3 regions of the Nostoc sp. DSM 114161 genome follow, and region 3 is predicted to be linked to each of the others. Evidence: predicted binding sites of a transcription regulator. Region 3 holds the regulator's gene; each other region holds the start of a gene.

Region 1 (4,391 bases), 200 kb from region 3:
TCTCAATGCTTTAGAAACTCTAGGACTGCTTGAGGGAATGTTTTATGATGATGAGAGAGGACTTTACTATATCACCACTCCTAGTCCAGTTTTACCTACAGCACTCCTTTTGCAAAATGGCGAAATAGCTCCTATTTCATGGGCATCAGAACTATGAAAGAACCAACAGTATTGTTAAAACAAAAGTATCAAAGGCTTAGAGAAATTTTTGCACTTGCTCGACAAAGATATCTAGAAGCAGGCGGCGATCCTCGTCGTCCAACTGATAATCGTTATTTAACCAATGAAGAGAAACAAGAAGCTTTTGAAATAGGAGTCCAGGTTTTCGGGGTTCAAGAAAACCAAACTAAATAGAAATCTTAATTTTAAGTTAAGCAATTCGCTCTATGCGATAAAAAACAGCCGCCTCCACTAGGAAAGCAGCTGTTTTTATAAATAACGGACTACAGAGTATTAGTAATCGAAGTCGCCACCAGCACCAGCACCAGCAGCAGGAGCGCCATCTTTAGGCTCAGGCTTGTCAACTACAATACATTCGGTTGTCAACACCATACCAGCGATGGAAGCAGCATTTTGCAGAGCAGAACGAGTTACTTTCGCAGGGTCAACAATACCAGCACTCAACAAATCGACAAATTCGTTAGTTGCAGCATTGTAGCCAACGCTGAATTCCTTCTCTTTGACGCGCTCAGCAATTACAGCACCATTTTGACCAGCGTTTTCCGCAATTCTCTTCAAAGGTGCAGGTAAAGCACGAGCCACAATCAACGCACCAATCAACTCTTCACCTGTGAGGTTGCTGTTAGCCCAAGTTTCTAAATCAGGAGCTAAGTGAGCGAGAGTTGTACCGCCACCAGGAACGATACCTTCTTCCACAGCAGCTTTGGTAGCGTTGATAGCGTCTTCTAGGCGCAGTTTCTTGTCTTTCATTTCGGTTTCGGTGGCTGCTCCCACTTTCACCACAGCGACACCGCCGGAAAGTTTAGCAAGACGCTCTTGCAGTTTTTCTTTGTCGTAGGAAGATTCGGTTTCTTCGATTTGACGACGAATTTGTTCTACACGAGCTTTAACTCCAGCTTCGTTACCTTCGGCAACAATTGTGGTGTTGTCCTTGGTGATGGTGATACGGCGAGCTTTACCCAAGCTATCTAACTTGGTGTTATCAAGCTTCAAACCAGCATCTTCGGTGACTAATTGACCGCCAGTTAATACAGCGATATCTTCTAGCATAGCTTTGCGGCGATCGCCAAAGCCAGGAGCCTTAACAGCAGCAACATTCAGTACACCGCGCAAACGGTTTACAACCAAGGTTGCCAAAGCTTCTTTTTCGATATCTTCAGCAATAATCACCAAAGGACGACCAGCACGAGCTACTTGCTCTAATACTGGTACGAGGTCTTGCACCAAAGCAATTTTCTTATCGGTCAACAGGAGGAAAGGCTCGTCGAAAACCGCTTCCATCCGTTCTGGGTCGGTGGCAAAATAAGGAGAGATATAGCCCTTATCAAAGCGCATCCCTTCTGTAATTTCCAACTCGGTGGTCATAGATTTCCCTTCTTCTAGGGAAATTACGCCTTCCTTGCCCACCTTGTCCATAGCTTGGGCAATCATTTGGCCGACTTCTTCGTCGTTACCAGCCGAGATTGCACCAACTTGGGCAATAGCTTTGGAATCTTCCACCGGACGGGCGTGTTCAGCAATTTTATCTACGAGGTAGCTGGTAGCTTTATCAATACCGCGCTTCAACAAAATCGCATTAGCACCAGCCGCAACGTTCCGCAAGCCTTCTTTGACAATCGCATGAGCTAAAACGGTGGCAGTGGTGGTGCCATCGCCCGCAGCATCGTTGGTCTTAGAAGCAGCTTGACGAATCAGAGCTACACCAGTGTTTTCAATGTGGTCTTCTAATTCGATTTCTTTGGCGATGGTTACACCGTCGTTAACAATTTGCGGTGCGCCAAATTTCTTTTCTAGGACAACGTTCCGACCTTTGGGGCCAAGGGTAACAGCTACAGCCTCAGCCAGGATATCAATGCCTCGCTCAAGGGCGCGACGGGCGTTTTCGTTGTAGATAATGCGCTTTGCCATAAATATCTAAATCCAAGGAGTAAGTCAATTTTTTTTGAATTGGGCATTGGCCAAACAGGGCATTGGGCATCGGGAAAACTCTTTCCTATTTCCCATCCCCTATTCCCCACTCGCCTGTTAGATAACGACTGCTAAAATATCTTTTTCAGAAAGCAGTACATATTCTTCAGTACCGAGTTTGATATCAGTACCGGCGTACTTAGAGTACAGAACCTTATCACCGACTTTAATTTCCAATTCTTGACGGCTACCGTCGTCATTACGCTTGCCAGGGCCAAGGGCGACTACTTCGCCTACTTGGGGCTTTTCTTTGGCGGTATCGGGCAAATACAGACCACCTGCGGTCTTTTCTTCAGAGGCGCTCACTTTTACGAAAACGCGATCGCCCAAAGGTTTTACTGTAGAAACGGTTAGAGATATTGCTGCCATATGATTTTCTCCAGAGTTAGCACTCTCAACTCCTGAGTGCTAATCTACCCAAAAGCAGCGTCCAATGGCAAGAATTTCTTAAGTACGGGTTCCCGAACTAGAATCGCTGGGGTGTACTTAAGTATAAATGCTTAATTATTTTTATCCTTCGGGTTCTGTTCCGGAAGCTACGAATATTTTTATAGGGAATAGGGCATGGGAGATGACGAGATAGGGAGAATAATTATTAACTCCTAACTCCTAACTCCCTGTTTGCCCAATGCCCAATCCCCAATGCCCCATTCCCCATCTCAGTAAACTTTATTTGCAAAGCTTGGAAATTGTTATAGAACTGTAATCAGGGAGCCGCTCGATGAGTAACAATAAAGTGATCCAGAAAAGCCATCAAATCCCGAAAACCACCAAGCCTCTTGAACATAAAGCCCTGAGTAATTGTGTAGAAAGTTCAGGAGTGCCAAAAATTCAGCAACATATTTTTATTTGTGCTGACCAAACAAGCCCTAACTGCTGTTCAAAACCAGCCAGTTTGGAATCTTGGGAGTACTTAAAAGAGCGACTTAAAGAGCTAAAACTCGACAAGCCGCAAGCAAGTCATCCCATTTGCGTTTTTAAAACTAAAACCAATTGCTTGCAGGTTTGTGGTTCTGGACTCATAATGGTGGTCTATCCTGATGGCGTCTGGTATCGCCAAGCAAACTCGGAAGTTATTGAGCGGATCGTTCAAGAACACTTAATAGGCATAATGGTGGTTGAAGAATATGCATTTTTAACCCATCTTTTGCCAGAAACTTCCCTAGTTTCTTGTTAACATCTCATAGAGGCTTAACAGCGCAAGGATATGTTATAGCAGTAAGCTTTTAGAAAGTGCGGGTTGGTTTTGAGGTAGGGTCATCTTTAAGCCAATACTTAACTAGTGAGTCAGAAGGATTATTATTTTATCAGTGTTTTTTACCCCGCCCCTTTCAAAGCGATATATAATAGCGCATTATAGATACTACTGCTATACGTATCCTTGCTGGACTTTTGCTATCGAGCTAGTAGTCTCTTGAAAGTGCTCGGCATTTTTGAGACTTGAGACAGCAAAGGCAAGTTAAGTAGGCAAAAGGACAACATCTCACATAAACCACCATAGAGGATAAATATTCAAGACTTTGATGGACCGAAGCGCGACAAGTGCCACTGCTATGAAAGAGCCCAGCATGAAAGATCACAAACGACTTCTATTGATTGATGATGACCCTAACCTCATCTTGCTGGTGAAGGATTACTTAGAATTCCGAGGATATGAAGTCATCACCGCCGAAAATGGACGCGAAGCTCTGGAAATTTTAGAGCAAGATGTTCCAGACATGATCATCTGCGATGTGATGATGCCGGAAATGGACGGATATACTTTTGTGGAACAAGTCCGGCAAAACGAACGCACCAGTTGGATTCCAGTTCTTTTCCTTTCAGCAAAAGGACAAAGTGCAGACCGAGTTAAAGGTCTAAACAAAGGTGCTGATGTTTATATGGTCAAGCCCTTTGAACCAGAAGAACTCGTAGCCCAAGTTGAGTCCTCGCTGAAGCAAACTATCCGTTGGAAAGAACACCAAGCAAAAGGAGGCGAAAACGGTTCCCGCATCCAAGTTCCCTTTGATGTGCAGTTAACCCCAACTGAACTGAAAGTAGTCCAGTTTGTTGCTAGGGGTTTAGCTAACCGAGAAATTGCTGAAGAACTCAACGTTAGTCAGCGTACAGTTGAAAGCCATGTGTCCAACATGTTGGGCAAAACCAATCTCCACAACCGCACTGAACTAGCGCGGTGGGCGATTGAAAATCAAATGGCATAAATCCAGTTAGGAGTTAAAAGTTAAGAGTTATGAATTTTTTAA
Region 2 (4,391 bases), 3.6 Mb from region 3:
CCTTTGTTACTGCTTTTAGAGCGCGGCGCAATTTTGGTGGCATGAAATATTACCTAATAGTCATTAGTCATTAGTCATTAGTCATTAGTCATTGGTCATTAGTAAATGACGGAGGGCAAATGACATACACGTTATTTTACAAAAATTAATAAAAAAATGGTGATTTCTAAATTCTGTAATTATTTACGTAGCTAATTTAAGCATCAACATTTTGTTAGTAGTCAGTCATATTTACATCTAATTACTGAAAACTTGCATAATTAAATACCAATTTGCAATCAAAATGCGACAGATCTGTGGGTAGGGGCGTACAGCTGTACGCCCTTACAGCCGATTCATGTGTCGCAAATATTTTTGAAAATGGTATGAATTTATTTACTTTCAGTGAGTTACCAGCAATAGAGATAACATATTGCTTCTGAATCAGCAATGGTATAAAAAAACAGTTTGCCTTGACAAGACAAACTGCTTCAAAAATATTTATCTTAATATCCGGGAGCAGAGCCAGAGACATTTCCAGCTCTACTTCTGAATTGGTGGATTCTGGATTCTCTGGGTAAGCAGAGCTTAGAACATGCCGCCCATGCCGCCCATGCCGCCCATACCACCCATGCCGCCCATACCGCCCATGTCAGGAGCAGCAGCGGCTTTCTTTTCGGGTTTTTCAACAACGATCGCTTCGGTGGTTAAGACTAAGCCAGCAATGGAACCAGCGTTTTGTATAGCGGAACGCACGACTTTAGCGGGGTCAATAATGCCAGCTGCGATCAAATCTTCAAATTCGCCAGTAGCGGCGTTGTAACCAATGTTAAATTCGGTATCCCGGACTTTAGAGACAACCACAGAACCTTCTGCGCCAGCGTTGTCTGCTATTTGACGCAAAGGAGCTTCTAATGCTTTTTGAACAATCTCAGCCCCAATTTTTTCTTCTGCTTCCAGGCTGTTTTTAATTGCTTCTGCTGCCTTAGCTAAGTGAATCAGGGTGGTTCCACCGCCAGGAACAATGCCTTCTTCCACAGCTGCTTTGGTGGCGTTGAGGGCGTCTTCGATTCGCAATTTGCGGTCTTTGAGTTCGGTTTCTGTGGCTGCACCCACTTTAATCACTGCCACGCCGCCAGCTAGCTTAGCGATGCGTTCCTGGAGTTTTTCTTTATCGTAGTCAGAATCGCTGGCGTCCAACTGGCGGCGAATTTGACCAATGCGCTTTTGCACCTCTGGCTTGCTGTCACTACCAGCGACAATTGTAGTGTTTTCTTTATCGATACTGATTTTGCGAGCAGTTCCCAACGTTTCTAAAGAAGCAGTGTCTAAGCTTAAGCCGATTTCTTCAGAAATCAATTGTCCGTCGGTGAGAATGGCAATATCTTCTAGCAAAGCTTTGCGGCGATCGCCGAAACCAGGGGCTTTGATGGCAGCTACGGTAAGTACGCCCCGCGCTTTGTTCACAACCAAAGTTGCTAAGGCGTCTCCTTCCACATCTTCAGCGATAATCAACAAAGGCTGACCGGAACGAGCGACTTTTTCCAACACCGGCACTAAATCCTGGATGCTGCTGATTTTTTTATCAGTAATCAGGATGCGGGCGTTTTCAAATTCGACGATTTGCCGTTCGTTGTTGGTGACGAAGTAGGGAGAAATATAACCTCGATCGATCTGCATCCCTTCAACTACTTCGAGTTCAGTCGTCAGGGATTTCGATTCTTCAACGGTAATGACACCATCTTTGGTGACTTTTTCCATTGCTTGGGCTAGCATATTGCCAACTTCTTCGTCGTTACCGGCTGAGACAGTGGCAACTTGAGCGATCGCACTTCCTTCTACAGGCTTAGCTATCTTGGCAATTTCTTCTACCAACGCCTCGACAGTCTTGTCGATCCCGCGCTTTAAGCTCACAGGGTTACTACCAGCCGCAACGTTCTTCAGGCCTTCCCGAATCAAAGCCTGTGCCAGAACCGTAGCAGTTGTAGTGCCATCCCCAGCAACATCTTTAGTTTTTGATGCTACTTCCTGGATGAGTCTTGCACCTGTATTTTCCAAAGGATCTTCTAATTCAATTTCCTTGGCAACAGTGATACCATCGTTGACAATTTGAGGTGCGCCAAATTTTTTTTCTAAAAGGACGTTGCGACCTTTGGGCCCCAAGGTGATTTTTACGGCATCGGCAAGGGCGTTAACACCCCTTTCTAGAGCTCGCCGCGATTCCTCGTCAAATGCAATAATTTTCGCCATGTTTTATTTCTCAAGCGCTTCCATTAGACAATTTAGCACTCACAGGTCAAGAGTGCTAATGTCTCCAGCAAGTCAAGTTACAAAATGAAAAATTGATTAATATACAGGTGATCCTCATATTAAATACTGGCAGTAATGCTTGAATTGGGAGATGAACCTAGACAACTCCCTTAAATCCCTTGGTATTGCCGACCCTAGCGGCACCGGCTGGTTGGCAGTAGTATTTACGTTCCTCTTAGCTTGGCTTGTAACCTGGCGTTTAATTCCCACTGTACGCAAATTCGCCTTGCGAGTAGGTTGGGCAGACCAACCCAACGCACGGCGGCTCAACCGAGAACCTTTGCCCAATGCAGGAGGGCTAGCTATCTACGCGGGCGTAATTGCCGCGCTAGTATTAGCCAGTCTTTTACGACCTATCGAACTCCAAAACGTATTGGCTCAGGTACTAACTATTCTGTTGGGGGGTTCAATATTAGTCCTAGTGGGCTTTATTGACGATCAGTTCGGTTTACCGCCCTCCGTTCGTTTGTGGGCACAAATTGTCACCGCACTCTTACTCGTAGCTAACGGCATCAGTGTCAAAGTACTATTTGGCACACCCATCGACTCGCTTTTATCCATGTGCCTGACAGTACTATGGGTAGTAGGGATTACCAACGCCATCAATTTGATGGATGGGATGGATGGTTTGGCGGGAGGAATCAGCTTTATTACCGCCATGAGTTTGTTAGGGGTTGCAGCCCAATTTAACAACCGTGCAGCGGCAATTTTAGTTTTGGCAGCCTTGGGGGGTGCGGCACTGGGCTTTTTACGCCACAACTTCCATCCGTCAAGGATTATTATGGGTGATGCTGGAGCATACTTTTTCGGCTATGTCTTGGCAGCAACTAGTATTTTAGGCAAACTGCAACAAAACACAGTCTACGCCCTTGTACCCACGGTTTTATTTCTGCTGTTGCCCGTGCTGGATACTACTCAAGTATTTGTACGGCGGCTATTAGCAGGAAATAACCCCCTAAGCACTCCTGGCAAAGACCATTTACACCACCGCTTGCTAGCTTGGGGACTCTCCCAACGTCATGCAGCATTGACCTTGTGGGGAATTACTTTGCTTTGCAATTTGCTAGCAATGAGAATACAAGGTATGACTTTCGCTGTAATGTTAGCTACCGCCAGTAGTATTATTATTCTTTTGGGCTTCACCGTGTGGCAAAGGGTACGTCAACAACATTAGTACACTTTCGCGAATATAAGGAATTTTAAAAAATAAAATCCTCAGTGATTAGAAATAATAATCATTGTAGAGTGTGGGAAGTCAAGGTTGTCTATATCAGCCGTGACTTCTTTTTTTCAGGACTTACGCAAAAGCTCTCTGAAACTCTTATAACTTCGTGCCCTACCCTGCGGTCTCAATGTGTAAATTAAATGCTTAACAGATTATTACTTGTGGGCTGGGTGTTGTAATAGTAGCCATACTATGTCTATTCTCTGTATAGGTAAGTAAAAGAAAATTTCGATCTCAAGAAACCTGAGATTGTTAGTTACCAGAGTTATCAGGAGGTAGAGCGATCGCTCACTACACTTTAAAAGCTACTAAAGATACGGTGCATTTGGGCGGTTTCTCCCATCTGCTAAATCCAGCACTCACTATTGATTCCGGCGATACAGTTGATGTAGAAACTTATAGTGGTTATTACGTTTATGAGAAAGCGCCACCAGAATTTCTCACACCAGAATTTCTCGATATCTGCCAAAATCTTTTACCAGAACGCAAAATTGCTGGAGGGCCGCATTTACTCACAGGGCCGATTTACGTGCGGGATGCTCAACCAGGAGATGTTTTAGAAGTAAAATTAGAAGCGATCGCCCCTAGTTTACCTGTAGGCTTTAATGCAATTCGCACGGGTTGGGGAGCTTTACCACATCAGTTTTCTCAACCAGCTTTAAGATTCATTCCTTTGGATTTAGCAAACAATATTGCCGAATTTCCACCCGGTACTGGAATTAAAATTCCCCTCAAACCTTTTTTTGGAATTCTTGGTGTTGCTACCCCAGAAACCTCTCGAACTTCCGTCCCACCAGGCTATTACGGCGGTAATATCGATAACCGCGAACTTCAAGCAGGTTCTCGTTTATTCTTGCCGATTTTTGTTCCAGGTGCG
Region 3 (4,391 bases):
ACTTGTAACCGTAGTTTTGAGATTCGCTTTCGGTTGTTTCACGAACCAAGGAAGAAGTTACCAGAGAACCGTGCATTGCGGAGAATAAACTTCCGCCGAATACACCAGCCACACCCAACATGTGGAAGGGGTGCATCAGGATGTTGTGCTCTGCTTGGAACACGATCATGAAGTTGAAGGTTCCGGAGATTCCCAAGGGCATACCGTCAGAGAAGGAACCTTGACCGATGGGGTAAATCAAGAATACTGCGGTTGCTGCTGCTACTGGCGCAGAGAACGCTAGGCAGATCCAAGGACGCATTCCCAAGCGGTAAGATAGTTCCCACTCACGACCTAAGTAGCAGAATACGCCGATTAGGAAGTGGAAGATTACCAACTGGTAAGGGCCGCCGTTGTAGAGCCATTCATCTAAAGATGCTGCTTCCCAAATTGGGTAGAAGTGCAAACCAATTGCGTTAGAAGAAGGTACTACTGCACCGGAGATGATGTTGTTTCCGTAGAGTAATGAACCTGCTACTGGTTCGCGGATACCATCGATGTCTACTGGTGGTGCTGCGATGAAGGCGATTACGAAGCAGGCGGTGGCGGCTAGCAGGGTGGGGATCATTAGGACGCCGAACCAGCCGATGTACAGGCGGTTGTTGGTGCTGGTAATCCAGTTTGCAAACCGCTCCCATACGTTGGCGCTTTCGCGACGTTGAATGGTTGCTGTCATTGTTTTATAAGTGCGGTTGTTTATGTGGAAATTAATTAGGTAGGTTTGACTACCTTGTTACATATCTTAAAACATAATATTGAGTTTTGTAAAGTATTTTGAGAAAAAATTTTTTCTTAGATAGGACTTACGCAAACTCTACGAACTCTTGGCGTTCTTCTCTACGAGACGCTACGCGAACGCGTTGGCGGAAGCCTCTCGTAGAGAAGGCGTCTTGGCGGTTCGATAAATTAAGCGAAGTTGGCTATTTTTGCGTAAGCCCTGTTAGAATTTACGCACCCCCAGCGTAGTGAAAAATTGCAGGTTTAACTCAATTCCTATGTGTACCGAAGAGCAGCCAATGAAAAACAGACTTAAAAGTCGCTTGGTATATGAGTTTGACAATTAGCTTCTGTTTTAATCTACTTGTCAACTGTTGCAATAATAGCTGCTTAAAAAGCATTTAAATGATGATTATGCTCTGATGCACGGATACGCCAGACGCATAGAAAGCCTTAAATTTGTTTACGAGTTGTTTAATTCGGGGTTGGTTGCTTAGTGGGTATAGTCTCTGCACCAACTTCTGGTAGAGGCGGACGCACACATAGGTAAATCAATGGCCCGAATAAGGGTATTAACGCTGTTAGCCAAGGTATTTGAGGATTTTCCCAACCACGACGCGCCATATCATCTCCTACTAATGTGGGAAATAATAGGCAAAGTAAACAGAAATCTAGGCTCATTATATGGATGAAGCGGCTAGTTTGCCACTGTTGGATAAAGTCTGTCCAATCTGCTCCAGTTAAACCATAGGCAACTAAAATAAAGGCAGCTACGGTGAGAACAAAACCAGTTACGCGAGAATCTAGCAGCTTGACGAAAGTAGTCTTTTGACCGATAAACTTTTGATTTGGTTCCCTAAGAGCTAGGTAGGGCAGTATGGCAAAAGCACCAACCGCAAAAGAAGGTATCGCAAATAGCCAAGCAGGTATTTTTTGCCCTCTACCATCGATAAAGACTACTGCGCTGTAAATAATAGGCCAAACGCCCATCAGATTGAATAGGGCTATTATTAATGGATTTATACCCTGCCATTGGGCAAGAGAAAGGTTTTTAATCAACTCGAATGTGCCTGGTTGTTGAGGAGGAGAAAGAAAAAATGCATAAACAATCAATCCCAACCACAGTAACCCAAAGGCAATTTTTCTGACCATAATCTGTGTAATTTAACTGAAAGCTTCTGAAAGGTAATCAGCAGCAGCAGCTACAACAGCGATCGCACTTTCATAATCTAGCCGCGTAGGCCCCAAAACTCCTACGCTTCCTACTGGTATTGAGCCTCGGCGATAGGTGGAAGAAATCAAGCTACAAGTACGTATCGGTTCTAAGGGATTTTCTGCACCAATGCGAACCGTTACCTTTGATTTCCCTAAATCTTCTGGCTCTGGTTCCTCAAATATTAATCGCCATAGCTGGTCTTGTTCTTCTTCCAGCAGGTGGATAATTGTTTGCACTTGCTGTGATTGTGAAAATTCCGGCTGACGCAAAACTTCTGCAACGCCTCTAACCATAATTTGTGTGGCAGTGGGCGCAAAAGTGCGGCGAGTTAATTCCGCAACTGAAGTTTTGAGAAATTCACCGTAGCGTTGGAATTCTCGATCTAATTGACTCCAGTCGAGAGAGGCTAATTCCAACAAACTCCGCCCTCGTAAGTGACTATTCAAAAAGTTGGAAACAATTTGCAATTCGCGATCTATTACTTCTGATTCGCGTTGTGTTTCCTCTGGTACTGGCGACAAATCCATCAATTTGGAATGTGTTTCATAACCATCAGTCACTACAATCAGCATGATTTTTCCGGCTTCAATTTGCACTAATTGTAGATGTCGCACTAACGCCGTAGTGGTTTGAGGCATGGTAATCAAGCTAATGCAGCCACTCAAGGTTGCTAAAATTTGTGCAGCTCCTTGGAGTAAAGTTTCTAAACTCCAATTTTCCCAATGTAGGCGCTTTTGCAACGCCACCTCTACTTCTTTTGCTAAAGTTTCTGTTCGCGTGGCGTCTCGAAGAAAAGGTGTAATTAGCTGGTCAACATAAATGCGATATCCGGAGTCTGAAGGTACTCGTCCGGCAGAGGTGTGCGGTTGGTAAAGTAACCCAGACTTTTCTAAAACACCCATAACGTTGCGAATTGTTGCTGAGCTAACACCCAAATCGTACTCCTCGATCAAAGCCTTTGAACCAACAGGCTCTGCCGTGGCAATGTAGTGACGTACCGTAGCCCAAAGTATATGCTGTTGCCGATTTGTCAACTGGACTTCCATAGGGTATGCTTTGCCGAGTGCAAATTTTAATCAAACTTGAAAAAAAATTTGAGGATTCGATCCTAAACAAAGATTATTAATAATTAATTAATTTAATAGATTATACAATTATATTGTGATAGATATTTTTGAGGTCTGCGTAGAACACGGTTGAAATGCTGCAAACATAACTTCATTTTTTGCTATAAAGAGCGACTATCTTAATCTACAAGTTCATAGCTTTATAACCGTATTTTTGCACAAGTATAATATTGCGAACAGTATTATCGAATACGTATTTTTTGGGTCATCGCTGCTATATTAGGGCTTAAAAAACTGACATAATGTCTACCCTATATAAAGTCCCAAATGGATTGACGACTGATTTGACAATAGCAAAAGCTAGATGGAAGAGTAAGTCCCATCTGAAGTAATCTATAAGTTCAAAAGTTAATACTGGGGAATTGAAGAGTCTACTAATTTAGAGTAGGCATCAATACCGCCTGAAATATTTTGTACGTTGGTGAATCCTTGAGCAATTAACCACTGACACATCTGAGCAGAACGGATACCGTGGTGACAAAGCACAAGTGTTTCAGCTTGCGGATTGAAGAGAGTAGGTACTCGATCTCCCCATTCGGGAAATTCACTTAAGGGTAAATTAACAAAGCCCTCAATTCTAGCGATCGCCAATTCTTGTGGTTCGCGTACATCTACTAGCTGTATGCTTGAATCGCCTGAAGCAAGACGTTGTGCTAGTTCCTCTACACTTATGTGGGCAATGGGCTGACTAAAAGAGTTCTCTGTCATGAAATTTTTGTGGACAATTGTAATTTACTTAATGTTGACAGAAAATCTCTGCCTTGGCATGAGCATTGATTCCCAAGAATACTCCTCTAGGATAGGACGCGGGGACACGAGGATAAGCTGTTAAGCACCTAATTTGCACATTTAGATAGCTCTTGAGCAGAGGGGCAGGGGAGAAGGATTGAGGCTTTTTCTCCAAAATCAACAATATGCAAGTTAAATGCGTATTAGCTTAAAAGAAGAATGCAGGAATATTGGAATATAAAAGGTACGGACAGATAGCGAAATTTGGATTCTTAGCTTTTTTGGTGATTTATGTCCCTGGGCGTCCTCTTCATCAATGGGCTAGGGTTTCTGCTTAAATGGCTGTGAACTATCTTTTTTAATAGGTTTAATGTGAATAGACAACGCCCATTCATCGGTTTTATCATAGCTGGTGCGATCGCAGTGTTAGCCATTGCGATCGCAGGCTTCTACTGGTTTTTTCCTAAAAATCCGGCTAGCCTCATTGCCCCTAACTCCCAGCCTGGTGCAACAATATTCGTATCAAAACTTTCCCCTGTAATAGTGTCATTACTGACAAATCC

Evidence for each region. Region 3 encodes HrcA, which represses chaperone genes, less so after heat shock. Its sites were predicted from a motif close to TTAGCACTCNNGANTCNNGAGTGCTAA; they were not measured.
Region 1: the regulator HrcA is predicted to act here: its motif matches at 2,534-2,560, upstream of groES (co-chaperone GroES).
Region 2: the regulator HrcA is predicted to act here: its motif matches at 2,262-2,288, upstream of groL (chaperonin GroEL).

What each region holds. Positions count from the first base shown of each region.
Region 1 covers NZ_CP195141.1:448,982-453,372, forward strand. Annotated here, with positions in the region: gene NSTC745_RS02035 (hypothetical protein) at 1-157, shown strand, start outside; gene NSTC745_RS02040 (hypothetical protein) at 154-354, shown strand; gene groL (chaperonin GroEL) at 454-2,088, opposite strand; gene groES (co-chaperone GroES) at 2,206-2,517, opposite strand; gene NSTC745_RS02055 ((2Fe-2S) ferredoxin domain-containing protein) at 2,870-3,325, shown strand; gene NSTC745_RS02060 (response regulator transcription factor) at 3,672-4,349, shown strand.
Region 2 covers NZ_CP195141.1:5,766,306-5,770,696, reverse strand. Annotated here, with positions in the region: gene corA (magnesium/cobalt transporter CorA) at 1-43, opposite strand, end outside; gene groL (chaperonin GroEL) at 568-2,229, opposite strand; gene NSTC745_RS24510 (MraY family glycosyltransferase) at 2,381-3,463, shown strand; gene NSTC745_RS24505 (acetamidase/formamidase family protein) at 3,798-4,391, shown strand, end outside.
Region 3 covers NZ_CP195141.1:649,393-653,783, forward strand. Annotated here, with positions in the region: gene psbA (photosystem II q(b) protein) at 1-715, opposite strand, end outside; gene NSTC745_RS02910 (DUF2834 domain-containing protein) at 1,231-1,908, opposite strand; gene hrcA (heat-inducible transcriptional repressor HrcA) at 1,921-3,018, opposite strand; gene NSTC745_RS02920 (rhodanese-like domain-containing protein) at 3,448-3,807, opposite strand; gene NSTC745_RS02925 (DUF3352 domain-containing protein) at 4,201-4,391, shown strand, end outside.